4 regions of the Marinobacterium marisflavi genome follow, and region 3 is predicted to be linked to each of the others. Evidence: predicted binding sites of a transcription regulator. Region 3 holds the regulator's gene; each other region holds the start of a gene.

Region 1 (8,004 bases), 1.7 Mb from region 3:
CGCACATGCTCGAGTACCGCGTGAATATTAACCTCTGAGATCTGTGGTTTGCGGTACGGGCCCATCATACGATCGACCAGATTGCGAAGACGGTCCGCCTCGTCAATGATGATGCGGGTAAACTCTTTGAGGTCGTCACTGGGTAGTTCGCGCTCTAGAAGTTGCGCTGCGCCACGAATACCGCCCAGAGGATTTTTAATCTCATGCGCCAAACCGCGTATTAATCCGCTGGCGGAAGCGTGGCGATTAAGTAACTCCTCCTCGCGCTCAATTCTGAGCAGGCGATCCCGTGGATGTGCCTCAATTAAGATCAAGCCATCGGGTAGCGGCGAAACACTGTAATCGGTTATCAGCGCCTGCCCTGTGACGGTTAACATTTTTGCTTCGCGCTTGCTGAAGCGGTGACCAGTCTTGGAGACCAGATGCAGTAACTCTAACTCTTCGCGCTCGCCACCGAAAAAGATCTCTGCGCTAAGACCCTGCATACGCTTACGACTAGCATCAAACAGCACCTCGGCAGAGGGGTTAGCAAAGATCACCTGACGCGCGCGATCTAGCACCAAAACGGCGCTTGTAAGATTCTCTACCAGCTGTGAATACTGATTTGGAGTTGTCATAGGGGTTCCATTTTTAACTGAATATCATGGAGCAAAAACTCTGCCAATACGCCACAAACCGCGTAATACTTGGGCTACAGACTTTTCGTCTCTGCTGATCAAAAAATATCATCGCGTGCATGCACCATTATAGTGCACAGCGAAAATAAGGCGAGTGAGGTCGCACCAAAATAGCGCTTCGTTGATTGATACGGAGGTGGGATAGATACAAAAAAGCCCAGCATAAGCTGGGCTTTTCGATTCAGTATTGGTCTTATACTGAGTAGTACAGATCGTACTCTACTGGGTGAGTAGTAGTGCTAACTTTCAGACACTCTTCACGCTTGAGCTCGATGTAAGCGGCCAGCATGTCTTCAGTGAAAACACCACCGCGAGTCAGGAACTCGTGGTCAGCTTCCAGTGCGTCCAGAGCTTCTTCCAGTGAGCCACACACCTGTGGAATCTGAGCTGCTTCTTCAGCAGGCAGGTCGTACAGGTCTTTGTCAGCTGCATCGCCAGGGTGGATCTTGTTCTGGATACCGTCCAGACCAGCCATCATCAGCGCTGCGAAGCACAGGTATGGGTTAGCGATTGGATCAGGGAAGCGAGTCTCGATACGACGGCCTTTAGGACTAGTCACGTATGGAATACGGATAGACGCTGAACGGTTACGTGCAGAGTACGCCAGCATTACTGGAGCTTCGAAGCCTGGTACCAGACGCTTGTATGAGTTAGTACCTGGGTTACACAGAGCGTTCAGTGCTTTAGCGTGCTTAATAATACCACCGATGTAGTACAGAGCTTCTTCGCTCAGACCAGCATAAGCGTCGCCTGCAAAGATGTTCTTGCCATCTTTAGACAGAGACTGGTGTACGTGCATACCAGAACCGTTGTCGCCAACGATTGGCTTAGGCATGAAGGTAGCAGTTTTGCCGTAAGCGTGAGCAACGTTGTGGATTGCATACTTAAGAATCTGAACTTCGTCAGCTTTCTTAACCAGCGTGTTACCCGCAACACCGATCTCACACTGACCAGCAGTAGCAACTTCGTGGTGGTGTACCTCTACGTGCAGACCCATAGCGGTCATGGCATCACACATAGCCGCACGCATATCGTGCAGAGAATCGACTGGTGGTACTGGGAAGTAACCGCCTTTAACACGTGGACGGTGGCCAGTGTTGCCGCCTTCAAACTTGTGGTTAGAAGACCAAGCAGCTTCTTCAGACGATACAGAGTAACCACAGCCTGACATGTCAGCGTGGAAGTGAACTTCGTCGAATACAAAGAACTCTGGCTCAGGACCGAACATAGCGCTGTCAGCGATGCCAGTAGATTTCAGGTACTCTTCTGCGCGCTTAGCAACAGAACGTGGGTCACGCTCGTAGCCCAGGCCAGTAGCCGGCTCAACGATGTCACAACGAACGATAACAGTTGCATCTTCAGAAAACGGATCAACGATAGTCGCTGAGTCGTCTGGAAGAAGGATCATGTCAGAGTCATTAATGCCTTTCCAACCGTTGATGGAAGAGCCATCAAACATTTTACCTTCTTCGAAGAAGTTCTCGCCTACTTCGTGAGTAGGAATAGTTACGTGCTGCTCTTTACCGCGTGAATCAGTAAAACGTAGGTCAACCCACTTAGCACCAGTTTCTTTAATCAGATCCAGAGTCTTGGACATTGGCTCTCTCCATTCCAGGTATTGCCAGACTTATTAGCTTAGTTACGCTCTGCGTGAGCGTGCTGTTTAAAAACGCGCTGGGATATAAGCAAGCAGTATGCCAACCGCCTCAAACAGCTTTAAGATCAACAGTTGGAGCGATTTGCGCCCTCAGAGCGAGCAAAATATTGCACCAATATTGAACACGACAGCTACATTTGCACTATTATAGTGCGGCGCGTATGAGTCGCATTCAGATCTGGTGCAATATCATACTCTCAGTAGAATTTTTTGCACTATTTTCGTGAATCCATATACCTCAATTAACTGGGCATTTAGGTCGCGCCGCGAGGGTTAGGAGCGTATAATTTCGCGCACTTAATATTCAGGAATATCCTCGTGATCGAAAACTTACGCAACATCGCCATCATCGCACACGTCGACCATGGCAAAACCACGCTTGTCGACAAACTTCTGCAGCAGTCAGGCACCCTTGGCCGCCGCGACGAGGGCGCTGAACGTGTCATGGACTCTAACGACCAGGAGAGAGAGCGCGGCATCACCATTCTGGCGAAAAACACAGCCATCACATGGAACGATTACCGCATCAACATCGTTGACACTCCGGGACACGCCGACTTCGGTGGCGAAGTAGAGCGCGTACTGTCGATGGTCGACTCGGTTCTACTGCTTGTAGACGCGGTCGATGGCCCAATGCCGCAGACCCGTTTCGTAACGCAGAAGGCTTTCGCACGAGGCCTCAAGCCAATCGTGGTTATTAATAAAATCGACCGCCCAGGCGCTCGCCCAGACTGGGTTATGGATCAGGTTTTTGATCTGTTCGACAACCTCGGCGCGACTGATGAGCAGCTCGACTTCCCCGTTGTCTATGCCTCCGCAATCAACGGTATCGCTGGCGATGACCACGAAGCGATGGGCGAAGATATGGATGCGTTATTCCAGGCCATCGTAAAATATGTTGAAGCACCGCGTGTTGACGTCGACGGCCCCTTCCAGATGCAGATATCAGCTCTGGACTACAACTCGTTCCTCGGTGTAATCGGTGTCGGCCGTATTACTCGCGGCAAAGTTAAAACCAACACTCCGGTAAAAGTCATCGACAGCCACGCCAAGGTGCGTGCGGGTCGCGTACTGAAAATCATGGGCTACCACGGTCTAGAGCGTGTCGATGTCGACAACGCTCAGGCGGGCGACATCGTCTGTGTAACAGGTTTGGACGAGCTCAACATCTCCGACACCCTCTGTGATCCAGAACTGGTCGAAGCGCTGCCAGCTCTCTCAGTTGACGAGCCAACTGTATCAATGACCTTCCAGGTGAACGACTCGCCATTCGCAGGTCAGGAAGGCAAGTTCGTCACCAGCCGAAACATCAAAGAGCGTCTTGAACGCGAGCTGATACACAACGTTGCGCTGCGCGTTGAAGATGGCGACTCTCCCGAGAAATTCCGTGTTTCCGGTCGTGGCGAGCTGCACCTATCGGTTTTGATCGAGTCAATGCGTCGTGAAGGTTTCGAGCTTGGCGTATCACGTCCAGAGGTAATCCAGAAAGAGGTTGATGGTCAGATTCAGGAACCTTACGAAGTCGTTATGATCGACGTCGAAGAGGAGCACCAGGGCTCTATCATCGAAGAGCTCGGCAAACGTCGCGCTGATATGACCAATATGGAAGTGGATGGTAAAGGCCGTGTGCGCCTGACGTTCATGACTCCGTCACGTGGTCTGATCGGTTTCCGTAGCCAGTTCCTGACAATGACTTCGGGCACCGGCATCATGACTTCAGTCTTTGACCACTACGGTCCGGTTAAAGAGGGTGAAACAGTTACCCGTAACAACGGTGTACTGGTCTCTATGGTTAAGGGCAAGGTGCTCGGCTTTGCACTCTTCAATCTACAGGAGCGTGGCCGCTTGATGATCGGTCCTAACATCGACGTGTACGAAGGCATGATCATCGGTATCCACAGCCGCAATAACGACCTGGTCGTTAACCCAACTAAGGGTAAGCAGCTTACCAACGTTCGCGCATCAGGTACCGATGAGAATATCGTTCTGACACCGCCGATCCGCTTCTCACTGGAGCAGGCGCTGGACTTCATCGAAGATGACGAACTGGTGGAAGTAACACCAGAGAGCATTCGCATCCGCAAGAAACTACTGAAAGAGAACGAGCGCAAGCGCGCCAAGAAGTAACTCTCTCAGAAGTGGAGAAAACGGCGAGCGGCCCTAGCGGCTACTCGCCGTTTTTTTATGCTGAAATGCACTAGCCTGAAGAGTAGACTCAAGTCTGATACTTGCACCAACTCTGTTCGCTAGGATTGCCAATGGCCAACTCTATTTTCTATCGCGTCAGCCCGATCTTCTTCTCGATTATCGGCATGGCGATGAGCCACAATCTCTTCTTCCTGATACTGCCGCTGCAGATGAAGCAGGCAGGGCTGGACTCTTCGCAAGTCGGTTTTGCGATGGGTATGTTCGCGGCAGGCTCAATTGCTGCAGGCCTATTCGGTTCCAAGGTCGTCAATCGAGTCGGCCATATACGAGCCTTTGCCAGCATGGCGGCAACACTCTCAATCGTCTCGATAGCCCACTCGTTCATGGACTCGTTCATACTGATCTCTGCACTGCGAGTGATTGCCGGTTTCTGTTTTATCACTAGCTTTATCACACTAGAGAGCTGGCTAAACGTAATGAGCGACAGCAGTAACCGAGGCAAGCTATTCAGCGTCTACCAGATCTTTTTTGCCCTTGGTTTTGGCTCGGCACCCTTCCTCATGGAGAAAACAGGACAAGGGGATATTCGCCTCTACGGCCTAGTGAGCGCCGTATTGGCAGTCGCGCTGATCATTATGGCTATGAGCCGTATGCCCCAACCTGAATTGCCGGGACGCGCACGGGCCATGGCACTGAAAAAACTATGGAACTACTCACCCTCGGGCACTTTCTCCTGTCTGATTGCAGGTTCAATCGGTTCAGCTAGCGTTTCATTGATAGCACTTTACGCCTATGAGCGCGGCTTCAGCGGCGTGCTTCTATCAGTGATTCTTGGCTCCTACCTGCTTGGTGGCCTACTAACACAGTACCCTACAGGCTGGTTCGCTGACCGCTTCGATAAGCGTACCGTTGGATCCGGCCTGATGCTCGTCGGCGTCTTATCAAATGCCGTGATTATCTTGGACTACTACTCCAACCTACCGACAAGTCTGGTCGTCATTTTCTTCCTGCTATCAGGCGGAGCGGGCGCTGCTATCTTCCCGCTGGCGGTCACGCAGGTGTTCGACCATATCGACACCAAAGAGGCGCTGCCTGCAACAAGCACAATGCAGATTCTACTTGGTGTTGGTGGTGTAGTAGGGCCGATCATTGCCGGTACATTGATGACTGCCTTTACTGAGATCTGGCTCTACTTCTACGTCATCGCCCTGCATATGCTGCTGATGGCATTCCTTCTAGTACGTAAACTCTTTATTCGAACAGAGCGTCTCAAGCCAGCCCAGCCCTACCAGGTCACTACCAACCCAGCCTCGGTTCCGCCGCTGGAAGAGTATGTTGCAGCGGAGATCGCTGAACCGGCACTCAAATTGCTGATTGAAGCCCTAAAACAGGACCCGAAGAATCCTCGAGCACTTATCAAGACGATGTTTGATTCAACCAATCTGCGTGCCAACGAAGTTGCATTGCAGATGGTCCTAAAACTACCTAAGCGCGCGGGCGAACTGATGGAGAGCTTTGTAGCGCTCTATCCGGAAAAACGTTTGGAAGTTGCACGAGCACTGACCGACTTTTTCGACCTGCACAAAACACGCATTAATTATGCGATCGTTGAGGGATTAAAAACCGATGCCAATGAAGATGAGTGTGCAGAGATCGATCGACTGATTGAGATTCGTAAGCAACGGCTCAAAGAGGCAGGACTACCGGTAGAATGAGACCACTATATCCAGAACTAAAACCCAACCAAACTGAGATGCTCAGCGTAGACTCTGAGCACAATTTGCATCTGGAAGAGTCTGGCAATCCAGACGGTATTCCCGTGCTCTTCGTGCATGGCGGTCCCGGTGGCGGCTGCTCGCCGGATCACAGGCGCTTTTTCAGTCCTGAGGCCTACCGCATTATTTTGTTCGATCAGCGCGGTTGCGGTCAATCTACGCCACACGGCTCGCTGAGCAACAACACCACCCAGGCACTCATTGCCGACATGGAGTTAATCCGCGAGCACCTTGGCATAGACACATGGCTACTATTTGGTGGCAGTTGGGGCTCAACGCTCAGTCTAGCCTATGCGCAGACTCATCCAGAGCGGGTGCAGGGGCTGGTGCTACGCGGCATCTTCCTTTGCCGTAAACGCGATATCGATTGGTTCTATCAGGATGGGGCTAGCCATATATTCCCAGACTACTGGCAGGAGTACATCGCTCCAATTGCAGAGGAGCAACGAGATTCCATCTTGCCGGCATACTACGAACTCCTAACCAGCGAAAATGAAATTGCGCGTATGGCCGCTGCCAAGGCTTGGTCTGTTTGGGAGGGTCGCTGTTCGACGCTCCACCCCAACCCTGATCTAGTCGACCATTTTGGTGATCCGCACGTTGCATTGGCAATGGCACGGATCGAGGCGCACTACTTCATTAACAACTCATTCCTTGAGGACAATGCTCTGCTTAAGAGTGCCGATAAATTAAAAGGCATTCCGACCTGGATCGTGCATGGTCGATATGACGTTGTCTGCCCTATCGAACAGGCATATCTCCTTCACCAAGCGATGCCTGAAGCAGAGCTCAACATCATACGTGATGCCGGTCACTCAGCCTTCGAGCCTGGCATCACTGACCGACTGATTCAGATTACTGACCAGTTCGCCAACCTGGAGCGGGATGCATGAAAGGACTGATTCAACGCGTATCCGCTGCAAAAGTTGAGGTAGATGGAGAGACTGTTGGAGAGATCGGAGGCGGTATTCTGCTACTTCTTGGCGTGGAGCGCGAAGATAACGAAGTCAAAGCGGAGAAGCTGCTACATAAAGTGCACAATTACCGCATCTTCGGCGACGATCATGGCAAGATGAACCTAAGTTTGCAGGATATCCAAGGTGAACTACTGGTTGTATCTCAGTTCACACTCGTTGCAGATACTGCAAAAGGGATGCGACCGGGTTTCTCAAAAGGAGCCACCCCAGCTGAGGGCCAACGGCTCTATCAATACTTTGTCAGTAAAGCCAAGGAGACAGGTCTAAACGTCCAGACCGGACGCTTTGGTGCCAACATGCAAGTCAGCCTCACTAACGATGGTCCTGTTACTTTTTGGGCTGAGACCTGATAGATGACCCGACAGCAATTCGGCTTATTGGTACTCCTATCCGTACTCTGGGGTGGATCGTTTCTATTTATCGGCATCGCGGTTGAACAGATAGCTCCGCTACACTTAGTTTTCATGCGTGTAGCGATCGCCGCTGCGGTCATGCTGGTTGTGCTTAGAGTGATGGGTGTTGCGTTGCCCACAAACCTATCGGGCTGGAAGCCCTTTCTGGTTATGGGGGCGCTCAACAACGTTATTCCGTTCACCTTTATCTTCTATGCCCAGACGGAGATATCAGTGAGCCTAGCCTCAATCGTAAATTCCACAACACCGGTCTTTACCTTCCTGATTCTAGCCGCGGCAGGAGCAGAAAAGCTGGTACCGAACAAACTCTTGGGTGCTCTAGTGGGCATTTGCGGCGTAATCATCCTAGTAGATCCA
Region 2 (8,004 bases), 1.3 Mb from region 3:
ACAAAGGTCTGAGTACCGTTGACCGTATGCTGCGACAGGTTAACCCAGGGGTTAGTCACACCGACGGCTCGGGTGGTATTGGCAAAACCGAACAGCTCAGGCACCTCAGCTTTATCACCCGTTGTTTCAGCAATCTTTACGATATCGATAACAGAGGCCGAACCTGTGGTAGGGCTGGTGACGGTAAACTGGTTGGTGGTCTCATCAAACTCCACGGTTACACCACGCAGCTTTTGCCCCGATTCCGTCACTGCTGTGCCAGCATCCTGCAGAACCTTCGTATCGATGGCCGCATCTGGGTAGTTAATCCCCTGCTCTAGCAGACCGGCGATGACACTTGGTTTGAGACTTGAGTTACCGATATCGAGTGTAAAGTTAGACTTCACACCGTTCACCACCACCTCGATATCTAAGTCAGAGGCGATTGTCATGGTTCCGTCCGACTTCAAAATGACCGGATCGGATTTGAGCACCGCCGGGTCCGATACCTTACCGCGCACGGCGTTATCGGTTGCGCCAATAGCGTAGACAGCGTTATCGGTACTCACACCCAGAATCTGCGACGCACCGGTCGAGGTATCAATACCCTGAACATCGTATTTATCTACATCGGAGAATTCGATGCTCGAAGAGTCACCCGTAGAGCCAGAAGAGAAGGAGAACTGCCCCTCTTCATAAACCACTTTCATGCCGTATTTCGGTTCAACTGCGGGGGTTGCATCTGAGGTATTTGCTGGATCAGAGAAGGCGTTGTTGATCGCCACTGTCAGCTTAGAGGCCAGATCATCCCCAGCGATTTCGTGGTCAACGACATCATCATCACCGGTCAGATCAAGGTTTATGGCCTGCGAAACCCCATCGACGGTCAGTGTGAAGTCAAACTTTAGGTTGTCTCCGGTAACTTCGATGTTGTCATCCGCATCAATAATTGTTGACGCACTCGGCACTGATGAGACGGTCGTTGCCGGCACAGAGTTCTGCTTGGTGACGTTCTCGTCATAGCGGAACATACCGACTTTCTGCGATGCCCGAGCAGTCACATAACGCATATCACCGTGACCATTCATCTCCAAGTACTGTCCCGACTCATTGGTCACCTGCTGCAGGCGTGAGTTAAAGGCCTGATCTCCGATAAAGAAGTAGGTCTGCCACTTACTCTCCGGCGTGCCAATATTTGCCGTCTGTGTCTTCACGTAATAGATGGTGGCCAGATACCCCTCACCGGAGTCGTCGTAAACCGTCAGTGCCGTGGATTCGTTATAGGTGGACGGATCAGTTCGGTCGAATTTCGCATCGATCACTGCGGCATCCGCTGGCAGGTTAAGGCCCAGCTTCACCTCGGTTGTTTTTTGCGCCTCGCCCGTTGTTTGTGACGGAATTGTAAGAGCACTCAGGTTACTCAAATCCGCCGTGCCGGATGAGTCGACCGATGCCGCCATCAGTCGCTGTCCAGTCGAGTTCACCACGTTATTCTGCTCGTTGAGCATGAAGGCACCGTTACGGGTGTAGATATCCTGCAGACCGTCGGCGGTTTTTAGTGGGAAGAAACCGTCACCGGTAATCGCCAAATCGAGCGAGTTACCTGATGTCGAAATGTTACCCTGGCTAAACTCCTGGTTAACCCCCTTGAGGAGTACACCCTGACCAATCTGGGCCGACGATTTCTGCAGCGGCGAGGTGGAGAAGATATCACCAAAGTCGGCCCGTGAGCGTTTAAACGCTGTGGTACCGGAGTTGGCAATGTTGTTTGAGGTTACCGCCAACTGAGAGGTGGCCGAGTTAAGTCCTGTAAGTGATGTATAGAATGACATAGCTGTTGTCCCCTAAGTGTATCGTCTCTAATCGCTCTACTCGCCGACGCGATAGACCTCGTTAAATGGAATGTTGCCGACACCAGCGACCTCCAGCAGAAGTTCGCCCGCGGGGCTTGTCGAAATTGCATTTACATTGGCGTAAACCAGTGTGGTGGGGGTATAAGCCTCACCATTTTTCAGTGCCACTGGCTCAACAAAATATTCACCCGGTTCGGCCGGGTAGCCGTCATTGGTGATGCCATCCCAAGAGAACTCATGGATTCCAGGAAACATGAGCCCCACATGCTCGGAGTAGACCACCTCACCCTTGAGGTTCTTCACCACAATCTGTGTGCCATCAGTCGCCTGATCTAGGCTAATTGCTCCTTTGAGTCCCTTGGTCGCATCGAGCTGGGCGAAGGCCCCCTCAACCAAGGCACTCTTATTGATAAGGCCACTGGCCTGCATCAACTGCTGCGAACGGAAGCTGTCTGACATCGACTGCATCGAGGTGTTCATCTCGGTTATGCCACTGACAGTCGAGAACTGCGCCATCTGCGCCAAGAACTCTCCATTCTCCATCGGCTGCAGGGGATCCTGATTCATCAACTGAGTGGTCATCAGCTTCAAAAAGTCACTCTGGCCAAGCGTTGATGAGGTGCGTTCGGCCTCTGCCTCTTGAGCCTTAAGATAGTCGTCGGTCGTGCGCACCGCGCTGCTAATTCCTGTTGCTAACATTGGGGCAACCTCCTAGCCTCTACTGTCCTAGGCGTAGCGTCTGTAACACCAACTTTTTCGCGGTGTTAATCGACTCCACGTTGTTTTGGTACGAGCGTGACGCCACGGTCATCTCCACCATCTCTTCGATTGAGTTGACGTTGGAGATATAGATATTGCCATCGGCATCGGCCATTGGATGGTTGGGCTCAAAACGCCGATCATTGGGTTTATCGCTGTTACCGATACTCTCTACCGACACACCTGCCGCGAAAGTTTCGGTTGTTTGATCCATTACCGTGCGAAAGATCGGCCGCTTCGCTTTGTAAGCTTCTTCGGCACTCGAGGCTGCCACACCCACGTTGGCAAGGTTGGATGAGATGGTGTTCATTCGAACCATTTGGGCATGCATGCCCGAACCCGCTACCCCTAACACATTAAAAAATGACATTTTATTCCCCTCTCAACGCGGTCTTAATGCCTTTGATTCGGCTGTTCAAAAAGGTCAGTGTTGCCTGATAACGCATGGCGTTGTCGGCGAATATGCCCTGCTCTGTATCGATCTCAACCGTGTTTCCATTTAGGGAGGGGTTGGTTGGGATACGGTAGAGCAGGTCCCCGCCCTGTTCGCCATAGGCACTCTGGATATGATCACGGTCACTCATCCTTAACTCACCTACAGAGTTGCCGGATAACAGCGGTTTGAAGTCGATATCACGCGCTTTGTAGTTTGGCGTATCGGCGTTGGCAATATTTGCTGCTAGCACGGTAGAGCGCATAGACCGAAGCGTGAGCGCCTGAGCGTGAATACCAAATGGATCTTGTAATAAAGACATTTTTTGCCTCTTTTCTTATACCCTTGCCAAGCAAAAGCAAACAGCAGGCCAAAAATAATTTAAATAATTAAATCAATATTTTATCGTAAGATTTACTGACTTTTTGGCTCATCTATGTCTACAAACAGGCGTTGTAGTAGGCAGAGGAGGCAACCGTTTGCCGCCCACAACGGCACTCCTCGCTAAAGTTTTATCAGGGGTTGCCGATAAGAGAGTGAGAAACTATATCTAGGAACGATTGATGGCTGATAACGTGCACTTTTTAACTCGCAATAGCGCTACGAGAACTGAGACCAGTCCGCGTAAAAGTAGCGCTGGCGAAACTGTGCCCGCTAAGGATCCAATCGATCTACAACAGCAGCGTGAGCTGCGTGCAAGTTCTGATCAGGTCAGCCTGACCCATACGGCAAAAAGTGCGAGCAGCACAAATCAGTTGGCGGCGCAGTTATCAGGCGTCGATATGGAGAAGGTAGAGATGATAAAGCGGGCTATAGCCGAGGGTCGATACCCGCTAGATCCCGATGCAATCGCTGAGCGGATGCTCAACCTAGCCGATCTGATCGATCCCCCGCCGGGCATCAAACGCTAACCCACTTAAACAAAAAACGCAGACCGGTGAATCGCTCTGCGTTTTACTTTTCTCTACTTAAGATTCAGATTAGCTGTCAGTTTACGTCCATTACAATTTCAATACGCCGCTCGCCCAACGCACTCCCCTGCGCGGGTGGTTTGGTGTCCCCGTAACCCTTAACAGTCAAACGCTCAGGGTCAATCGCATATTGCCCAGACAACGAGTTTGCGATCGAGGAGGCTCGAGCAATCGACAAATCCCAACTCGACGGGAACTGACCATCCAATTGGACTGGTTCAGAAGAGGTGTGCCCCTCGATCGTAACCGGGCCGTCATTCTTAGTGATCACACTGCTCACTTTGCGCAGCATGGCTTCAGCGCGGCTGGTATTCATCTTGGAACCGCCTGATGGAAAGGTAGCACTCTCGGCCAAGCGAACAATTATCTGATCTCCCTGGCGTTCCACCTCAGCAATCCCGCTCTCTATTTCGCGCGCCAGCTCATTGTTCAACTGCTCAATCTTATGTGTAACCGCGTCCATCGGCTCATCTGTTGGCTGCTGGTCGGCCCAATTCGGTGTATCAGCGTACTCAAGAACCTCGATCGGCGCTTGCGCACTCTTCTGGAACTCTGCAACTCGCCGCAGCAACTCAACTTTCTCTTGTGGAATGACACCACCAACCTCTTGCGAGCTCTGCTGTTCATTTGCCTGAGCCGAACCGAAGTTCTGAATCTCTACTAGGACACGCTGATCATCTTGGCGGACCGCCACCTGCCCCCTAGAGATATACTCCGCCAACAAGGACTCAAGCTGCTCACTCGGGCTATTCTCGCTGGACTCACTCTTCTGTTTGCGATTGCGGTCCAGCTCCTTCTCGGGGTCGTCTTCATCGACCTTACTCTGCTCTACAGAACTGACAATAGTGGGGTTGGCGTTTGATGAACTGAACGAGTTATTGATAATCATGGTGCCATCGGGTCGCTCAAAGGTCTGTACCTCTTTCTGCACACCGAAAGCCTCTGAGAGGGCACCGGCAGCCTGTAGATACTGCAGTCGACGGGCTTCTGTAAAGGAGAGAATAAGGACAAAGAAGGCCATCAATAGAGTTGCCATATCAGCAAACGTGGCCATCCAGAGAGGCGCGCCGGGTTTACACTCCTCGCACTCAACCTCTTTTTCGGGTGGGGCATCCTCTGCGACTGCAGTGCCAATCACCTCTTCTGGTGCGTTCTCTTGGACGGTCTCTTCGTTCGTGGCCATAACTCTCTCAATGCCGTTTAAGCGTTGGCAAATTTCGCCCGGGTGGCCGGATCAAGATAGATCACCAATTTGTCGGACAATACACGAGGGTTGCCGCCATCCTGCATAAAGTTCAGGGCGCTTAGAATCAGCTCATTATTTAGCGCTTCATCCACCAGACGCTGCTTCAACTTCTGCTGAATCGGAAATGCAATAATATTGGCCAGAAAGGCACCGTAAAGCGTCGTTAGCAGCGCCACCGCCATCGCCGGACCAATCGACTTTGGATCACTCATGTTAGCAAGCATCTGCACTAGACCCACCAGTGTCCCAATCATACCCATCGCCGGCCCAAAATCCCCAATGGCGGACCAGACATCCGCGCCGCGCTCGTGGCGGATCGTCATAATTTCGGTCTCTTTGGTTAGTTGAGTCTGTACAAAGCTCTTATCCTTACCATCCACCAACATCTCTAGACCGTTCTTGAGGTAGGCGTTCTTCTCTTCTGCCACCTTGCTCTCCAGCGCGATCATGCCATCTTTGCGCACCATTTCGGCGTACTCGACGAACTTTTCAATCAGCGCCTCGGGTTTCTCCAGTGGGTTGCCAAAGCTGCGTCCAGCAACTTTCACCGCACCCACAAAGTCCCCCATCGAGGAGCGCATCATCGTAACCATCAAGGTACCACCAAAGACGATAACCAAGGATGGTACGTTTATGAACATGCCAGCAGAGCCGCCTAATACGACCGCCATCACGATGGTACCAATGGCACCTAACAAACCTATGAGCGTTGCGATATCCATGACTCAACCAATCCTGAAATACTATTAACCTTTCAAACTAAAGGAGAAACTCTGGTTTAAACCTCTAGACTCATATCGGCACTTTAGCGCACTACTTTAGCCCCAAGTCGCCCAACAGTGGCGCTAATCTTCCGCATTAAGATAGTACTCCTCGATATGCTGCTGTGAAATGACACCTTGTGTTACCCCGTGCTTTTGGACCACTAAGCGCTCGCACCCGTTAGTCTGCATCATATCGATCGCTTGAAGTAGCGACGCACGCGCATCAATGGTGCAGAACTGGCATTTTTGACCAGGTTCATCGGATCGCTCATGCAGCTCTTCACGATGGAGAATAGAGTGCTGTTCGGTGTGACTGACAAGGTGCCAATTGGCATCCGCTAGGAGATTTAGGCTATCCAACGCACGATGGTCATGGACCGAGGGGTCCATCAGATCTCGTACATTCATGCTCATCATTAAACGGCGATAGATATGGGTATCACGAGACAGCCCCTGCACCTGCAACAGACGCTCAAATATAGAGGGCAACCGGAATACCGAGCGCATTAACAGATCAGAGAGCACAATCACAGCCATCGCCAGCGTCAGTGTCTGTACGCTGCCACTGAGCTCAAATACCGCCAAAAGCGCTGCCAGCGGTGCATGAATCACGGCCGATAGCAGTGCCGCCATACCGATCAGAGAGAGTGTTGTTGCATCCACAGCTTGCGCCCACTCCCCCATCGAAACACTTAACAAAGCACCGATTAGAGCCCCTAGGGTGAGCGAAGGACCGATCAACCCCCCGGGTACACCCACTCCCAACACGATCGCCGGCACGAGCAGATAGAACAGGGTATATTTCCATAATTCCGCCACGCTGTAATTCACCTCCAATGCATTCTGCATCACGTGATGCACTGGCGTTACAAAAGCCGGTTCAAAGGCCAACAGTAAGCCGACCAAAACCCCTGCAAAGAGACAATTCGCGAGTAAATTTTTGGAGCGATGCCGAGCCAGCGTAATAATCAGTTGCTGAAACAGATAACCAGCCAGTGCCACGCATAGGGTAAGTACCGCCAATACCGGAAACTGAGACAGGGTATCGCTGCTCTGAATAGCGTGCCCCAACACCTCAGGCGAGCCAAAGATATAGCGGGTCAGTGCATCGGCACTCACCGCCGCCACAATAATAGAGGTAAACCCAGCAAGACTGTACTCCAGCAGAATCACCTCCATCGCAAACAGTACCCCGGCCAACGGCGTATTAAACAGCGCAGCGATAGCCGCCGCCGCGCCACATCCAAAAAGCAGGCGTTGATGATTGAACGAGATACCACATTTTACCCCGAAGAAACTGCTTATCGCAGCACCGATGTGTACGCCCGGCCCTTCGCGCCCAACCGGCTGGCCGGTGCCAATAGCTATGGCGGCACCCACCAACTGATTCACCAAATTACGGAAAGGGAGCTCGCCATGATGGTAGGAGAGATGTTCATAAAGGTGTGGCACACCGACCCGCCGAGAGGCTGGGGGTTGCGCACGCCAGTAGAGCCAGAACAGAATCGCGCCAACAACAGGAATTGAAAAGCGCGCCCAGAAAGAGCTGTGATCTAACCCCATCGAGGTATAGAGCGCTGCCGGCAGCTCAATCAACCAGCGGAAGAGACTTATGGCTATGGCGCTTACCAGACCGGATCCTAGTCCAAGAAGAACCAGCATCGGCAACTTCGAAAACTGGTTATGCGCTCCTACATTTTTTCCGGATCTATTTGCGCTCATTGCTCCGCCCTTTTTATTTTTGCTGATGACACAGCCATCAAGCCTAATCGGCCAACTTGTATTCTTGCGACTATTTGCCTCTTTGGACCTTTGTGCTAACTTGAACCCAGAACGGAATTGATAGGCACAGACTCTATGTTCAAGCGCCCACCAACCTACAGACGCAAAGATTGCAGCTTCTGCAAAACCATTCGCGTGGTCATTGCGCTTTCGGTTCTAGTCCTGATGCTCGCGTCATTCTCCTTCGATTACGGCGTTCTTAAAGGAATCCAGTTTA
Region 3 (8,004 bases):
TGCCTGCAGCGCTGCTCGAGGTAACTCGCAAACGCTTGGGTATGACGACAGTTATCCACGCCAACAGAGTTGTCGGTATTTTTACTGATGGTGACCTTCGCCGCGCAATTGATCAGGGCATTGACCTGAGCAGCACATCGATTGAGACCGTTATGACGCGCAACTTCACGACCGTGACTCAGGATATTCTGGCCGCAGAAGCGCTCCAGATTATGCAGGAGCGCAAGATAAACGCGCTGGTTGTGCTGTCTGACAGCGGCGAGCTGGTGGGCGCGCTCAACATGCACGATATGCTCGCAGCAGGGGTGATCTGATGGATGTAAGCGCAGAACTTAAGGCCAAACTCGAGCCGATCAAACTTCTTGTTATGGACGTGGATGGCATACTAACCAACGGCACGCTCAGTTTTCTAGCTGATGGCACTGAGGTGAAAACCTTCAGCATTCTGGATGGCCTAGGCCTGAAACTGCTGATGCAAAACGGTGTTGAGACAGCGATCATTACCGGTCGCAGCTCGCCGCAGGTGAAACTGCGTGCTGAGAGCCTCGGGATCAACTACACCCAGCAGGGCCGTGAAGATAAACTGATCGCACTGCAGGAGCTCTGGGAGCGTACGGGTTACAGCGCCAGTAACACCGCCTATATCGGTGACGACCTTCCTGACCTCAGTGCCATTCGAGCGAGTCAGTTTGGTGCAACAGTCCCCAATGGATACTGGCTGGTGCGTCAACATGCTGACTGGATCAGCGACAAACCAGGTGGAGCAGGTGCTGTTCGCGAGCTCTGTGATCTAATCCTCGCCGCTCAAGGCAAGCTCGATGCAGCCCTGGAGCGCTATCTTTGATCTCACTTAATCGTCTGCGTCTGATTGTCGCCTCACTGCTGGTGCTTGCCCTGCTCCTGGTGTGGCAGTTCGGCTTTCGAAGTAGCGAGACTCAGCAGACCCTCACAGACAGCGACCGACGCATCGACTGGTTTGTCAACGAGGCTTTGCTAACTCGCTACGACCTTAACGGCAAACGCAGCTCGGTCACTGATGCGCAGACGATTACCCATTTCGAGGGGCGGCGCGAAAGCGAACTGACACGCCCCTACTCTGTCGGTTTCAAGCCATCGCAAGAGGTTACGCACACCTTGAGTGCGATGCGAGCAACCTATCAGGACGATAACAGCCGCCTAGACCTTGCGGAACAGGTGGAGCTTCACCATAATCCAGAGACAGATCAGGCTGTTGCAATGTTCACGCCAAGCCTGACCTATTTCCCGAATAGCGAGCTGGCGGTCACTGAAGACCCTGTAGAGATCACCAGTAGCTCGGGTGAAACGCGGGCAATTGGTATGGAGTTTTATACTGCCGAGAACCGCATGGAACTGTTATCAACAGTAAGGGGCAACTATGTTGCAACTGAAAACCGTTAAACTCTCTACCGCTGCCCTTCTCGGCTGTTTGTGCGCCAGCAGTTTCGCACTTGAGAGCGATCGCGACCAGCCGATCTACGTGGCAGCTGACCGCGCCAGTATCGACGACAATACGGGCATCACTGTCTACACCGGCAATGTTGATATAACCCAAGGCAGCATGATCCTGCGAGGCGATCGCGTTGAGTTGCGTCGTGATGCCGAAGGCAATGTGGATCAGATCATCTCAGATGGCACACCTGCCTATTTTGAGCAGCAGCCCTCTGAGGAGCAGGCCGTCACCGTCGCGACGGGCGATAAGCTCGATTACGGGGTCGGCACGCAGTTACTGAAGATTATCGGTGACGCCAAGGTAACCCAGGCCGGCGATGAGTTTACCGGTGCTCGTATCAATTACGATATGCAGAAAGCTCTGGTAGACGCCTTCAGTGACAGCAAATCCGACAAACGTGTTCGCATGGTCATTCAGCCACGCAGTGATTCGGGTTCATGATCAGACTGGAAGCTAACGCTCTGGCTAAAGCTTACCGCGGCCGTGAAGTGATCAAAGATGTCTCACTCAGCGTTGAGCAAGGCGAGATTATCGGGCTGCTTGGTCCCAATGGTGCTGGGAAAACCACCTGTTTCTACATGATCGTCGGTCTAATTTCTGCTGATCGAGGTGCCATACGACTCCAGCAGGATGACATCACTCGCCTACCCATACATCAGCGCGCCCGCTTGGGCGTCGGCTATCTGCCACAAGAAGCTTCCGTGTTTCGCAAGCTAAGTGTCTACGATAATCTAATGGCCATTCTGGAGACACGCAAAGATCTGACTCAGGCGCAGCGTGAAGAGAAGGCTCAAGCACTACTTGAAGAGTTCCATATCACCCATATACGCGACTCCAAAGGGATGGTGCTCTCTGGCGGTGAACGCCGACGTGTGGAGATAGCCCGTGCGTTGGCCAATGATCCGAAATTTATCTTACTAGATGAACCTTTTGCCGGCGTCGATCCAATTTCAGTCAGCGACATAAAACAGACAATTCGCCACCTGAAAGATCGCGGCATCGGTGTACTAATTACCGACCACAACGTGCGCGAGACTCTCGATATCTGTGAACGCGCCTATATTGTAAGTGAGGGACGCATTCTCGCTGAGGGCAACGCTGAGGCGATATTAGCCAATCCGCAGGTGCGTCAGGCATATTTAGGGGACGAGTTTAGGCTGTAATTGTCCTGGCTCGTTTAAGTGAATAAAGAATTATGAAACAGTCTCTTCAGCTAAAAATAGGCCAGTCATTAACGATGACGCCTCAGCTTCAGCAAGCGATCCGCCTGCTGCAGCTCTCCACACTGGAGCTACAGACTGAGATACAGAATGCGCTTGAATCCAATCCGCTGCTTGAAGTAGCTGAGGAGGATGAGGGCGACGTCCAAACGAATTCCAGCGAATCAGAATCAGTAGCCAGCAGTGACTCTGCCGAAGTCAGTACGCAAGCCAGTGACGAAATTGACTCCTCCGCAGAGAGCGAGCTGAGCAGCAATGACTGGGATGATCAGCCGGACTCTAGTCAAACCGATAGCGACTGGAATGAGGGGATACCCGATGAGCTGGCGACAGATAGCTCATGGGACGACACTTACCAAACCAGCACCACCACAAGCACGGCAACGCGCGACGATGACTGGACGCCCGGCGATAACGACACGCTGCAAGACACGCTGCAAGATCACCTAAGCTGGCAGCTCAACTTGACTCGTATGAGCGAGTTGGATCGTTTTATCGCTGAGGCTTTCATTGATGCTATCGACGGCGACGGCTACCTGACAACCGACTGCGGCGATATTCTGCTGCAGTGTCAGGAGCAGTACCCTGAAGAGTTCATGGATGTCGAGATGGACGAAGTCGAGGCGGTGTTGCACCGACTACAGCAGTTCGACCCTCCTGGGGTCGCTGCACGCGACCTGAGCGAGTGCCTGACGATTCAGCTCAAACAGCTCTCTCCTGATACCCCTCTGCGCCCAGAGGCGTTGAGATTGTGCCGTGATTATCTGGCGCTTTTGGGCAACCGCGACTATAAATCAATTATGCGTCGGATGCGGATTAAGGAAGATAGCCTTCAAGCCGTTATTGAACTAATTCAAACACTTAACCCACACCCCGGCTCGATTATCACCGAGAATGCGGCCGAGTATGTCATTCCTGATGTGCTGGTACGTAAAGTACAAGGGGATTGGGTGGTCAGCTTAAATAGCGAAGTGTCGCCAGAACTCCGAATCAACGATCAGTATGCGGACTTGATCAAGCGCGGTGATACCAGCGCACAGAACCAGTACCTACGCGATAACCTTCAAGAGGCGCGTTGGTTCCTGAAGAGTTTACAGAGTCGTAACGAAACCCTGCTGAAAGTCGCCTCACAGATTGTTGCCAAACAGATCGGCTTCTTGGAGCGCGGTGATGAGGGGATGGTACCGCTGGTTTTGCATGACATCGCTGAGGCGGTAGAGATGCACGAATCAACGATCTCACGTGTCACTACGCAGAAGTACATGCATACGCCACGCGGCGTCTTCGAACTGAAGTACTTCTTCTCTAGCCACATCAGCACAGTCGATGGCGGTTCGGCTTCATCGACAGCCATCCGCGCTGTCATCCGTAAGCTGGTCGATGATGAAGATAGCCGTAAGCCCCTGAGCGATAGCAAGATAGCCAAAATACTTGAAGATCAAGGTTTCAATGTAGCCAGACGGACAATTGCAAAGTATCGTGAGGTATTGAACATACCACCGTCAAATGAACGCAAACGACTGGTTTCGCAATAGATTTTTTGAGGCAGGGCGGGCCTCTACCCTATTCCGCCCGGTACGAGGAGAAGTCATATGCAAATTAACATCACCGGACATCATGTAGAGCTGACTGAAAGCATGAGCGAATACGTGCGTACCAAATTTGACAAACTAGAGCGCCACTTCGACAACATCCAGAGTGCTCAGGTTACCCTTAGCGTGGAGAAGCAGGGTCAGAAAGCTGAGGCCGATATTCATTTGGCCGGCGGTCAGGTTGTCGCCTCACATGAGCACGATGATATGTATGCCGCGATTGATGCGATGGTGGACAAACTTGACCGCCAGATCATCAAGCACAAAGAGAAAATGAAATCACACAAATAAGTGAAGTAATAGACAATGCAACTTGGAGAACTGCTAATCAGTTCAGCGACCCAACAGGGTGCTGACATTGCTAGCAAAAAGCGTGTCTTAGAGGTGGCCAGCGAGATGCTGGCCACTTCCGTTAATGGCACCGATGCTGACACTATTTTTTCTGGACTACTTAACCGCGAACGCTTAGGCAGCACAGGCCTAGGGTCAGGGGTTGGGATTCCCCACTGTCGCATTGCCGGAGCCGACAAACCGGCTGCTGCGTTGCTGACACTGACTAAACCCATCGACTTTGATGCGATAGACAGCCAACCCGTCGACCTAATCTGCGCTTTGATCGTTCCGGACGACGGCAACGATGAGCATCTAAAAACGCTAGCGGGCCTCGCTGAACTATTCAGCAACCCGAAAGCGCTTAACGAACTGCGCCAGAGTCCCAACAGTGATGCGCTATTCAACAACGCTCAATCCCTGTCTAGAGCCTAGAGATAATTAAGATGCGACTCGTAGTAATCAGCGGACGCAGCGGATCGGGTAAAACCACTGCACTTCAGGCACTGGAGGATGTGGGTTTCTACTGCATCGATAACCTGCCTGCCAGTTTGCTGCCGATGCTAGTCGATCAAATGAATTCCAACTCAAATGGCCCACGGCGAATTGCGGTCGGCATCGATGCTCGTAATCAGTTTGCAGATTTGAAGCGATTCGAAGAGGTTGTTGTGCGTCTCAGAGAGGCGTCGGATCTGTCGTTCGAGATTGTCTTTCTAGACGCCTCGGAAGAGTCCCTGCTCAAACGCTACTCTGCTACTCGAAGAAAACATCCGCTGAGTACCGACGAGATTGTTCTCGAACAAGCTATTCAACTTGAAAAGTCACTACTCGAACCCATCGTTTCCGCTGCTGACCTTCAGATCGACACCACGCAGCTAACACTCTACCAACTGCGCGACACAATAAAAGATCGGGTCGCCCAAAGGGCTGAACAGACGTTGGCACTGCAGTTTGAGTCCTTCGGTTTCAAGCATGGCGTGCCACTGGATATAGATTTCAGCTTCGATGTTAGAATTCTACCCAACCCCTACTGGTATCCTGAGCTGCGCCAGTATACCGGGCAGGATCAACCGGTCGTCGAATTCTTGGGTAAGGAACCTGAGGTGAAGAAGATGATTGAAGATATACGCTCATTCATCGAGAGCTGGATACCCGGTTTCAAAAGTAACAATCGCAGCTATGTCACCGTGGGTATTGGCTGCACTGGCGGTCAGCACCGTTCTGTGTTTGTCGCTGAACAACTTGCTGGTTATTTCAAAGAGCATATGGATAATGTGCAGGTGCGCCACCGAGAGCTGAATTAACTCTATGATTGAACAAGAGATCACGATCATCAACAAGCTTGGGCTGCACGCTCGAGCCGCCGCTAAACTGATCGGCACCACTAGCTCCTTCGCTTGCGACATTCGTATCGATAAAGGGGGTCGCGAGGTCGATGCTAAGAGTATAATGGCCGTAATGATGCTGGCTGCCTCCAAAGGGACAGAACTCAAAATCATCACCAACGGTGAGGATGAGGCGGCAGCAATGGACGCTGTGACAGCGCTAATTAATAACCGCTTTGATGAAGAGGAGTAGTGCCTTAAGAGACTCTTAAGCCACTCGCTCTGAGGGACGAATGATGAGCACAGACGATAATCAGATCGATCTAGAATCGCTGTCGACCGCCCTCGAGACCAATCAGCATCGGGAAATCCGTTTTATGATTAACCGCGGCATGCGTCCCGTAGAGGTTGCGCATCTGCTGGAAAAATCCCCTCCCCGCGAACGTCGTATCCTCTGGGGCCTGATCAATCAGGACAATGAGGGTGATGTGCTACAACACCTCGGTGACGATATTCAGGCTGAAATCCTCAGCGAAATGAATGCCTCCGAGCTGCTAGCGATCACCGAATCTCTGGACACCGACGACCTTGCAGACATCATGCAGCAGTTGCCTGACACGATCATGCGCGAACTGCTCGAGAACATGGATCTGCAAAACCGCGAGCGGCTGGAGGAGGTACTCTCCTACCCTGAGGACACCGCTGGCGGCCTGATGAACACCGATACGGTGACCATCCGTCCCGACATTACTGTCGAGGCGGCGTTGCGCTATCTGCGCCGCCATCGAGAGATTCCGGAAGGCACCGACTCAATCTTCATTGTCAGCCGCAAGAAAAACACCCTGATAGGTGTACTGCCGCTGACACGTTTGATAACCGCCGATCCAACCATGCTCGTGCGCGAAATCATGCAGGCTGATGGCGAAGATGCGATTCCCGCTAATATGCCCGATGACGAGGTCGCCCGTATCTTCGAGCAGCGCGACCTCATCTCCGCACCGGTAGTGAACGACGAGGGTCGCCTACTGGGGCGTATCACTATCGATGACGTGGTAGATGTTATCCGAGAGGATGCTGACCACTCGCTGATGAGCATGGCAGGTCTAGATGAGGATGAGGACACCTTTGCCCCCATCTTTAAAACCAGTAAACGCCGTGCTGTCTGGCTGGGTATAAACCTGATTACGGCCTTCCTAGCCTCAGCGGTTATTGGACTGTTTGAAGCCACAATCGACCAGGTTGTGGCCCTTGCAGTGCTCATGCCGATCGTTGCATCAATGGGTGGTATCGCCGGTAGCCAGACACTGACGCTGGTTATCCGCGGTCAAGCACTGGGGCATATCGAGAGTTCTAATATCGGCTGGCTATTCAATCGTGAGCTGGTAGTCGGCCTGCTAAACGGAATGCTCTGGGCAACCGTTGTTGCCGCGATTGCTGTACTTTGGTTCCAAGACACTACCATCGGCATCGTTATCGCTATGGCTATTATCGTCAATTTAATTGCCGGAGCCGCAGCTGGAAGCCTGCTGCCAATGACACTGAAATCAGCCGGCATAGATCCCGCACTCGCCGGCGGCGTGCTACTAACCACCATTACAGATGTAGTAGGTTTCTTCGCCTTCCTGGGGCTAGCAACCTTCTTCTACGCATAGAACCGAGATGGACTAAGAGAATGAGAAAAGAGCGCTACCAAGACGAACCTGAAGAGGAGATCGAGTACGTCAGCCGTACCGAAATGAAGCGCTACATGGATGAACTTCAAGCGCTGGGCAAGCGTTTGACTGAGCTACGTCCAGATCAACAGGCGCAGATACCCATGGATCAGCGTCTACGTGAAGCAGTGGAAGAGATGGCCCGCATCACGAGTAATGGTGCTAAGAAACGCCATCTCAACTTCATCGGTAAATTGATGCGTAACGAAGATGAGGACCAGATCAAAGCTGCTATCGAGCGATTTGATTCCGCTTCAGAAGCCCATAACCAACGTTTTCACCGCTTAGAGCGCCTGCGTGAGCAGCTAATCGATGAGAACAGTGAGCGTAGTCAGGCGGCTTTCAGTGAGGTGA
Region 4 (8,004 bases), 2.0 Mb from region 3:
TCAAGGGTTTTTTTCTTCATTTTGGCTAAAGTAAACTTGTTTTCGGGAATTTCTGGTCTTTGGTCTAATGTTGAAGCTGTCTTAGCAGTAATTTCTCGAAGGTTACCAACATCGACTAAAAGCTCAGGCAAGAGTTCACTCATGGTTTCCTCCACTGCTCCGTGAGCATAGGCCACAACAGGAGTGCCGATAGCAATACTCTCAACCACCGCCCGTCCGAATGATTCAGCGGTAGTAGAAGTCAGCGACAAAGTGACATTTGAAACAGCATAAATCTCCCTCATATCCGACCTAGTGCCGAGGAAAATGAAGAAATGTCCCAGATTGTACTCATCGATTTCATGTTGTAGTTCGCTCAGAAAATTACCTCTTCCTGCGCTACCCACCACTAAAACAACGAAGTCATCTCGAATGAGAGAGAGTAAATGGACTACTTTGACAAGCTCTAAATGCCCTTTCCATCGAGTTATTCGCCCAGGGAAACAGATCAGTTTTTTATCGAGGCACTCAGGGTAATCCGAGTAAAACTGTTTTTTCCAATCATCAGAGGGCTGGAAACCTCTAACGAAATACTCCTCATCAATCCCTCGGTGAATCACGGTCACTTTGGTTGGATCGTCCACTTTATAGTTATCGAAGAGATACCTCTTACAGGTCTCAGACACACAGATTACACGCTCCCCTTTGGACATAATTGCGCTGTACCAGTTTACGGAGTGCATACCGTGTAAGGTCGTGATAAACCGGGGACGATCGTTTTCTGGCATTCCCTTCCAAGCTAACCAAATTACCCAAGCCGGCATTCGAGAACGCACGTGAACGATGTCGGGTTTCTCGTCGCGTAGCCATTCACGCACCGCCCAAAGCTTTAAGAAAGTTAGGAGAGATTTTTTGCCTAAGTCCCACGCTACGTGCCGAGAGCCCTCATGTTCGAGCTGCTTTACTAGGCGCCCACCAGCTGAGATGACAACGGATTCATGGCCCTCATCGACTAGCGCTTTGGCGATGTCTAATGTGCCTCGCTCGACCCCCCCCAATTCTAGTGCTGGGAGGACTTGGACCACTTTCATATAAATCGTTTTTCCAAAATAATCTGCGCACAGCGCGTTGCCTCAGCGAGGCGTTTTCCGCTGCGCGTTGACTCAAAATCTGTTCTGCAATCGACCAAATCGGCGTCTAGCAACATCTGCATTCCACGTTGAGTGCGTGAGTTAGTCACCGATTCTAAACCTATCAAGGAGACAGCGCACCCTGCCGTGAGTGCCTCGTAAACCATTGATACACTATCAGAAGTGACCCAAACGCGCTCGGTCTCGGCGAGCGTACTGGGAAGCCAATCACCACCGACAGATTCTGGCTGGACGATTTCTGTGCTTGGGAGCCCTTTGAGGAGCTCCAGAAATTCATTTGGAGTGCGCCGAGAGGTAGCTACTCGCAGACCAAACTCTGGGTTGGCAGACCGAATCTGTTGCAGTTGGTTGATAACTTCTTGATCCTTCCACCGCACGTGCTTGCTCGGTCCACCCACCAAAACTAGAGCGGACTCGGCAAGCTTATCACCCGGCACCATGCGATTCAGCGCACCACGGGTCGTCTGAAGCCTGTCTGATCCACACTTCATCTGATCATGCTCTGGAACCAGCACCAGATCAAAACAGGCAAGAGGTAAGCTCGGCCGCATCATAACCACGTTTTTAGCTTTGAAACGCAGTTTACACAGCCAACTCCACCAATGGGTTCGTCGGCCAGCAGATAAAATTAGCTTTGGCGAGGTGTCAGTCTTTAGGAGTGAGATTCCATCATTGATTGAGCGCACATCGAACTTCAACTCAGGGCGCAGACGCACCAAAGCTTCAGCAAGTCCGAGCGACTGATTGAGGTGGCCTGGTTTGCCATCGCTGATGATCCAAATGTCTGCCAAAAGTGGTCCTGCTTAGCCCCGTTTCACACAAGCCACAGAATAAAGAAAATTCGCTTCTGAATCAGCTAAAACCGGGTATTTGGTGAAATTTCGATTCCATTTTTCTACCAGTTGCATACAATTTGGCGATTAACTTTTAAGCAGCTCGCCCTATTGCGGCATGAGCTGTTCATAAAATCACTCAGAGTGAGTTTTAAATGGCGGCTTTTGGTTCCCTTTTCATGCCGGAGATGACCATCTCCTATTCCGACGGTCAGAGCTGGAGTGCAACAGAGATTGTACCCAGCGATAAACTGACACTGCATCCTGGTGCGCACGTGCTGCACTACTCAAGCACCTGTTTCGAGGGGCTAAAGGCGTTTCGCCACGCCGATGGTTCGGTGAAAATTTTCCGCATGGATAAGAATATCGATCGTTTTGCACAGAGCAGCCTCCTGCTCGGTTTACCAGAGATCGACAAGGCTCAGACTCAAGAGATGATCGAGACCATCGTGCGTCGCTTCATCTCTGACGTACCTGAGCCACCGGGTTCGATGTACATCCGCCCGACTCACATCGGTACTGAGCCAGCAATCGGTAAGGCGGCAGTGCCATCAATCACTTCGTGCCAGTACATCCTGCTGTCACCCGTTGGCGATTACTTTGCTGGCGGCGACAAAGCGCTGCGTCTGTTGGTTGATGACCATGCCATGCGCTGCCCACCACACATGGGCATGATTAAATCTGGCGGTAACTACGCGGCAGCAATGGGACCGATTCTCAAAGCCAAAGCCGAAGTGCAAGCCGATCAGGTCCTCTTCTGCCCAGGTGGTGACGTGCAGGAGACCGGCGCCGCCAACTTCCTGCTGATCGATGGAAACACCATCGTTACCAAAGCACTGGATGAGAGCTTCCTGCACGGCGTGACGCGCGACTCCATCTTAACCATTGCTCGCGATATGGGCATGGATGTTCAAGAGCGGGATTTGAGTGATGAAGAGCTGCTTGAACGCGCCGCTAAACCGGGTTGTGAAGCTGCCCTATCGGGTACTGCAGCAGTTCTGGCTCCAGTCGGTACACTGATCTACAACGGTAAAGAGTTCAACGTCGGCAATGGGGGTATCGGTGAAACCACCCTCAAACTGCGCCGCGCACTGAACGACATTCAGTGGGGCAAGGCCGAAGATCCACACGGCTGGCTAACCCACATGTAAGCGAGCCGACCTATCTAAAAAGCACCTTCGGGTGCTTTTTTTGTCCCTGAAGAACGTTGTCGATATCTCCTTCTGGGTATGCTGGCGCGCTGGGGGTGTAACCTCCAGACCCTTATTTCACATGGATGTGAAATACGGAGCGCCACACGGATATGTCCATGGATGGACGGTATGCCGCGCAACGCAGGAGCAAGCGCGCGGCAGTGCTCGAGCGAGTCTGGAGGTTATGCCGCCAGTGCGCGCGTCGAACTAAAGATCTGACCGATTACGCAGAGAAAATCTCCCCCCAAATTCCAGAAACTGTAGCTCGCATCTCCGCAATCTCAGCTTCTGAAACCAACCCTTTGCGCTCTTCCAAACTCTGCCGATGCCCAATCGAGCGATAGGTCTTATAACACTCACGCAAAGCCTCAGCCGACTGCTGACACAGATAACCACTAGACTCCAACGCATCCAATATCCGAATGTTATCGGTGTACTCAAACAGCCCAGAGGCCTGAGCAGCATGGCGGAGCACTAAGTACTGCACGCTGAACTCTATATCAACGATACCACCGGCATCCTGCTTCAGATCCACGCCCTCTGTACTCTCGCTCGACCCCAGATGTTTGCGCATCTTCTCACGCATATCGATCACCTCCTGGCGCAACACCGCAGGATCTCGACGCTGACTCAAGATCTCGCCACGCACCGCCGTAAAGGCCTCAGCCAAGCGCGCACTGCCGGCAACAGGGCGAGCACGCACCAACGCCTGGTGCTCCCAAGTCCAAGCCTCTTTTAGCTGATACTGCTTAAACGCTTGTAGCGACGTCACCAGCAGGCCTGAGTTGCCTGATGGTCTCAGACGCATATCGACCTCATAAAGCTGCCCCGAGGGCGTGAAGGTGTTCAATATATGAATGATGCGCTGGCCTAAGCGGGTGAAAAACACAGTATTGGCAATCTCGCGCGGCCCGCCCGTGGTGAACAGATCTCCCGGCAGGTCATGTAAGAAGACCAAGTCCAGATCCGATCCGTAAGAGAGCTCAATGCCACCGAGCTTGCCGTAGCCGACCACGACAAAATCCATCTCGGCCAACTCGCCCTCAGCACGTTGTGGCGTGCCATATTTCGCCAGCATCTCACGCCAAGCGATCTCTAGCACTGCTTGCAGAATCGCTTCAGCAAGCCAGGTTAAGTAATCACTCACTTTCATTAGCGGTAGCGCGCCTGTTATGTCGGCTGCCGCGACGCGCAAAATATGCGCGTTACGGAAGTAACGCAGCGCCTCCATCAGCTGCTCGATATCATCCTCTGGGATACGCAAAAGGTGCTGGCGTAATTCGATACCCAGCTCTTCTGCTGCCGGCGGGTTAAACAGTGTTTGTGAGTCGATCAGCTCATCAAGCAGCACGGGCTGATTCGCCAGCTTTTCAGCAAACCAGGGGCTAGCGCTGCACAGACGTACCAGCTGCTTTAAAGCACCGGGATTTTCGCTAAGCAACACCAGATAGGCCGAGCGACGCAGTACCGCCTGAATCAGCTGTAACACACGCTCCAGTGTCTGCTCCGGTTGCGGACAATTGATCAGCTCATTGAGTAACCGAGGAAGCAGAGCCAGCAAACGCTCCTGCCCAATACTCTGTAGTACCTGCGCCGTGCGTAGATTGCGGAACTCGATTAGCGTTTTGCCCGCCCGCTCAACATCGACAAAGCCCAAATTGCCCAAGTGTGACTGCAGAGCTTCAGCATCTTCGAAGCCTTGCTCCCAAAGCTGAGCCAACTCCCGATCAGTTTCAGTCGCTTCTTCTGCACTGGACCCCTCAACTGGGGAGATGACATCAGCGAAATGTTTACTCACATTCTCGCGCGCCGCGTTTAACTGATGCTCAAGCTGACTCCAGCTCAGATCACCTAAGTTCCAAGCAATACGCTCAAGCGATAGCTCATCTGCGGGCAACTCCTGTGTCTGCTTATCCGCTAGCGCCTGAATTGAGTGTTCAACATTGCGCAGCAGCAGATAGGCCTCTCGCAGTTCATCGACAAGAACTTGAGGCACACCAACCGCATCAGGCAAAAGGGGCAGTATATTCAGCAACTCGCGCTGCTGTAGTTGTTTATCACGCCCGCCCCGTATCAACTGGAAAGCCTGAGCAATGAACTCAACCTCGCGGATACCACCCGAGCCCAGCTTAATATTGTTATGCCGGCCTTTGATGCGATTCTCACGGCTAATCATCTGTTTCATATCGCGCAGCGATTCAAATGCGCTGTAGTCGATATAGCGTCGGTAGATAAACGGGTTCAAGCTCCTCAACAACTCATTACCAGCCGTTACATCCCCAGCAACAATTCGAGCCTTAATCAACGCATATCGCTCCCAGTCCCGCCCCTGCGTCTGGTAGTAGTGCTCCATCGCACCAAAACTGGCCACCAAGGGACCTGAGGCGCCGAAGGGGCGAAGGCGCATATCAACGCGGAACACAAACCCATCTGCCGTCTGCGTATCCAGCACTTTGATCAGGCGCTTGCCTAAACGATTGAAGAATTCAGCATTCTCAAGTGAACGGCGCCCACCCTCAGTCTCGCCATGTTCGGGAAAGGAGAAGATCAGATCGATATCGGAGGAGAGGTTGAGCTCTTGCGCGCCGTGCTTACCCATGCCGATAACGACTAACCGCTGCTCAACCCCCTGCTCATCTACAGGGCTACCAAAATCTCGTTTCAAATCCTCATGCAGCCAGTCAAGCGCTTGAGCACAGCAGGCGTCGGCCAGGTCTGAGAGCGCCAGCGTTGTCTCATGGAGATCAGCGAGGCGATTGAGGTCGCGCCAAATAATACGCACCATCTGGCGCTGGCGTAGATGACGCAGCGCCCGCATCAGCGACTCCTCAGACTCGACCCCATCGAGTGCCGACAGCACTCGCTCAACCATCTGACCGGACCGATAAGGTTCAGTAGCCGTCGAGACGGTTTCAGCCAATAACTCTGGGCACCGTGCAAATTGATCGCGCGCATAGTCAGAGCCGATCAAGACACGATGCAGTTGTTCACGTTGGTCATCCCGCAGTTCTAGCCCATCAAGACCAGCAGCGACACGTTCCAACTGCTGTTTTAATAGCTCTGAGAGTCCTTGCTGCATTGCACCTCCAAAATTTGGTCTATGCTGTTTGGTACGCATAGATTTTCTGATCTATCCGTTTGGTCTGACCATGACTCTGCTTAATGTTTTAGCACATCCGTAGCGCAACCGGTTTCAAAATGCATCAATTCAGTGCAGATGTATATTGACCTTGGAATAAGATTAGAACAATCTACGCCTACTAGTCCTTGCGCTGACGCAACAAATTCGCGCGTGCGATTGATCGAAAAGCCAGAGCTGGCGTATAGCCTCAGCAGTACAGCAGCTTGAAAAACGATCAATTTATCGCTCATTTTTCAGCCTTGGCACACTAGTTGCTGACTTACTAAAACAAGAAACAACTCAATCCAGAGGAAATGATAAATGGCTAAGAAAGCACTTTTCGCCGCAACAACCCTCGCTACTGCCCTGGTAGCTTCTGCAACAACCGTTCAGGCGGCAACTCTCGACGATGTAAAAGCACGTGGCACACTGACCTGTGGTGTATCGACTGGTCTGGCTGGCTTCTCAGAGAAAGACGCTAACGGCAACTGGAGCGGTCTAGACGTTGACGTGTGTCGCGCGGTAGCTGCTGCGGTACTCGGTGGCGCTGACAAAGTTCAGTACAAACCACTGACTGCAAAAGAGCGTTTCACTGCACTGGCTTCAGGTGAGATCGACATGCTCTCGCGTAACACCACCTGGACGCACACTCGTGATACCTCACTGGGTATCAACTTTGCGGGTACTAACTACTACGACGGTGCGTCTTTCATGGTCATGAAGGACCTTGGCGTATCTTCAGCGACTGAACTGGACGGTGCGAACGCATGTATCCAAGCTGGTACTTCAACTGAGCTTGCAATCGCTGACTACTTCCGCGAAAACGGCATGTCATACAAAGCGGTTACTTTCGACACCTCTGACCAGACTCGTCAGGGCTTCGAATCAGGCCGTTGTGACTTCCTGACTTCAGACGGCTCACAGCTGGCTGCACTGCGTATTGGTCTGGCAAACCCAGGCAACGCAATCATCCTGCCAGAAGTTATCTCAAAAGAGCCACTGGGCCCAGTTGTTCGTCAGGGTGACGATCAGTGGTTCAACATCGTTAAGTGGTCTCTGAACGCGATGATCGAAGCTGAAGAGCAGGGCGTTACCTCTATGAACGCTGGCGAAAAGATGAAAGATGGTAACCCAGCTAACAAGCGTCTTCTGGGCGCTGAAGGTGAACTGGGTGCTAACCTGGGTCTGGACGCAGAGTGGGCTTACCGCATCGTAACTCAGGTAGGCAACTACGCTGAGTCGTTCGAGCGTAACGTAGGTATGGGCTCTCCGCTGAAGCTGGAGCGTGGTCTAAACGCTTCTTGGCGTGACGGCGGTATCCTGTACGCACCAGCAATGCGCTAATTCAGCCTTGCTATCGGGAGGGGCGCAAGCCCCTCTTTTGTACCTGTTTTCTACGATTTTTCAGGTCATGTGAATGTTCAAACAGAAAACCCTTGAAGAGGTCAAAGCGTCCGCTAGACGCTCGAGTGGAAACTCGTCGGCTGCCTTCTACAACAATCCCAACGTCCGAGCGATTTTCTACCAGATCCTGCTGGTATTCGGATTAGGCTACTTTTTCTACTCCATCATCAGTAACGTTCTAGCGAACATGGAAGCGACCGGTATCAAGACCGGTTTTAGTTTTTTAGGCGCGTCCGCTGGTTATGACGTACTAATGACGTTGATTTCCTTCGAATCAACCGATACCTACGGCAAGATCTTCATCGTTGGCTTCCTCAATACCT

What was found. Region 3 encodes sigma-54, which starts transcription at its own class of promoters, with help from an activator protein. Its sites were predicted from a motif close to TGGCACNNNNNTTGCTNT; they were not measured.
Region 1: the regulator sigma-54 is predicted to act here: its motif matches at 2,360-2,377, upstream of glnA (glutamate--ammonia ligase).
Region 2: the regulator sigma-54 is predicted to act here: its motif matches at 3,380-3,397, upstream of flgB (flagellar basal body rod protein FlgB).
Region 4: the regulator sigma-54 is predicted to act here: its motif matches at 6,539-6,556, upstream of AC1WNR_RS15035 (amino acid ABC transporter substrate-binding protein).

The regions. Positions count from the first base shown of each region.
Region 1 covers NZ_OZ457898.1:2,828,606-2,836,609, forward strand. The annotation lists gene glnL (nitrogen regulation protein NR(II)) at 1-617, opposite strand, end outside; gene glnA (glutamate--ammonia ligase) at 871-2,274, opposite strand; gene typA (translational GTPase TypA) at 2,653-4,461, shown strand; gene AC1WNR_RS13945 (MFS transporter) at 4,593-6,197, shown strand; gene pip (prolyl aminopeptidase) at 6,194-7,150, shown strand; gene dtd (D-aminoacyl-tRNA deacylase) at 7,147-7,584, shown strand; gene AC1WNR_RS13960 (DMT family transporter) at 7,588-8,004, shown strand, end outside.
Region 2 covers NZ_OZ457898.1:2,417,448-2,425,451, forward strand. The annotation lists gene AC1WNR_RS11875 (flagellar hook-basal body complex protein) at 1-1,811, opposite strand, end outside; gene AC1WNR_RS11880 (flagellar hook assembly protein FlgD) at 1,848-2,531, opposite strand; gene flgC (flagellar basal body rod protein FlgC) at 2,551-2,961, opposite strand; gene flgB (flagellar basal body rod protein FlgB) at 2,963-3,346, opposite strand; gene flgM (flagellar biosynthesis anti-sigma factor FlgM) at 3,588-3,935, shown strand; gene AC1WNR_RS11900 (flagellar motor protein MotB) at 4,012-5,178, opposite strand; gene AC1WNR_RS11905 (MotA/TolQ/ExbB proton channel family protein) at 5,196-5,963, opposite strand; gene AC1WNR_RS11910 (chloride channel protein) at 6,087-7,667, opposite strand; gene AC1WNR_RS11915 (hypothetical protein) at 7,863-8,004, shown strand, end outside.
Region 3 covers NZ_OZ457898.1:1,081,022-1,089,025, reverse strand. The annotation lists gene AC1WNR_RS05380 (KpsF/GutQ family sugar-phosphate isomerase) at 1-314, shown strand, start outside; gene AC1WNR_RS05375 (KdsC family phosphatase) at 314-844, shown strand; gene lptC (LPS export ABC transporter periplasmic protein LptC) at 841-1,419, shown strand; gene lptA (lipopolysaccharide transport periplasmic protein LptA) at 1,397-1,912, shown strand; gene lptB (LPS export ABC transporter ATP-binding protein) at 1,909-2,634, shown strand; gene AC1WNR_RS05355 (RNA polymerase factor sigma-54) at 2,667-4,226, shown strand; gene hpf (ribosome hibernation-promoting factor, HPF/YfiA family) at 4,284-4,574, shown strand; gene AC1WNR_RS05345 (PTS sugar transporter subunit IIA) at 4,590-5,048, shown strand; gene rapZ (RNase adapter RapZ) at 5,060-5,917, shown strand; gene AC1WNR_RS05335 (HPr family phosphocarrier protein) at 5,922-6,191, shown strand; gene mgtE (magnesium transporter) at 6,235-7,590, shown strand; gene yjgA (ribosome biogenesis factor YjgA) at 7,611-8,004, shown strand, end outside.
Region 4 covers NZ_OZ457898.1:3,049,390-3,057,393, forward strand. The annotation lists gene AC1WNR_RS15015 (glycosyltransferase family 4 protein) at 1-1,070, opposite strand, end outside; gene AC1WNR_RS15020 (mitochondrial fission ELM1 family protein) at 1,067-1,921, opposite strand; gene AC1WNR_RS15025 (branched-chain amino acid aminotransferase) at 2,119-3,114, shown strand; gene glnE (bifunctional [glutamate--ammonia ligase]-adenylyl-L-tyrosine phosphorylase/[glutamate--ammonia-ligase] adenylyltransferase) at 3,380-6,235, opposite strand; gene AC1WNR_RS15035 (amino acid ABC transporter substrate-binding protein) at 6,599-7,621, shown strand; gene AC1WNR_RS15040 (amino acid ABC transporter permease) at 7,695-8,004, shown strand, end outside.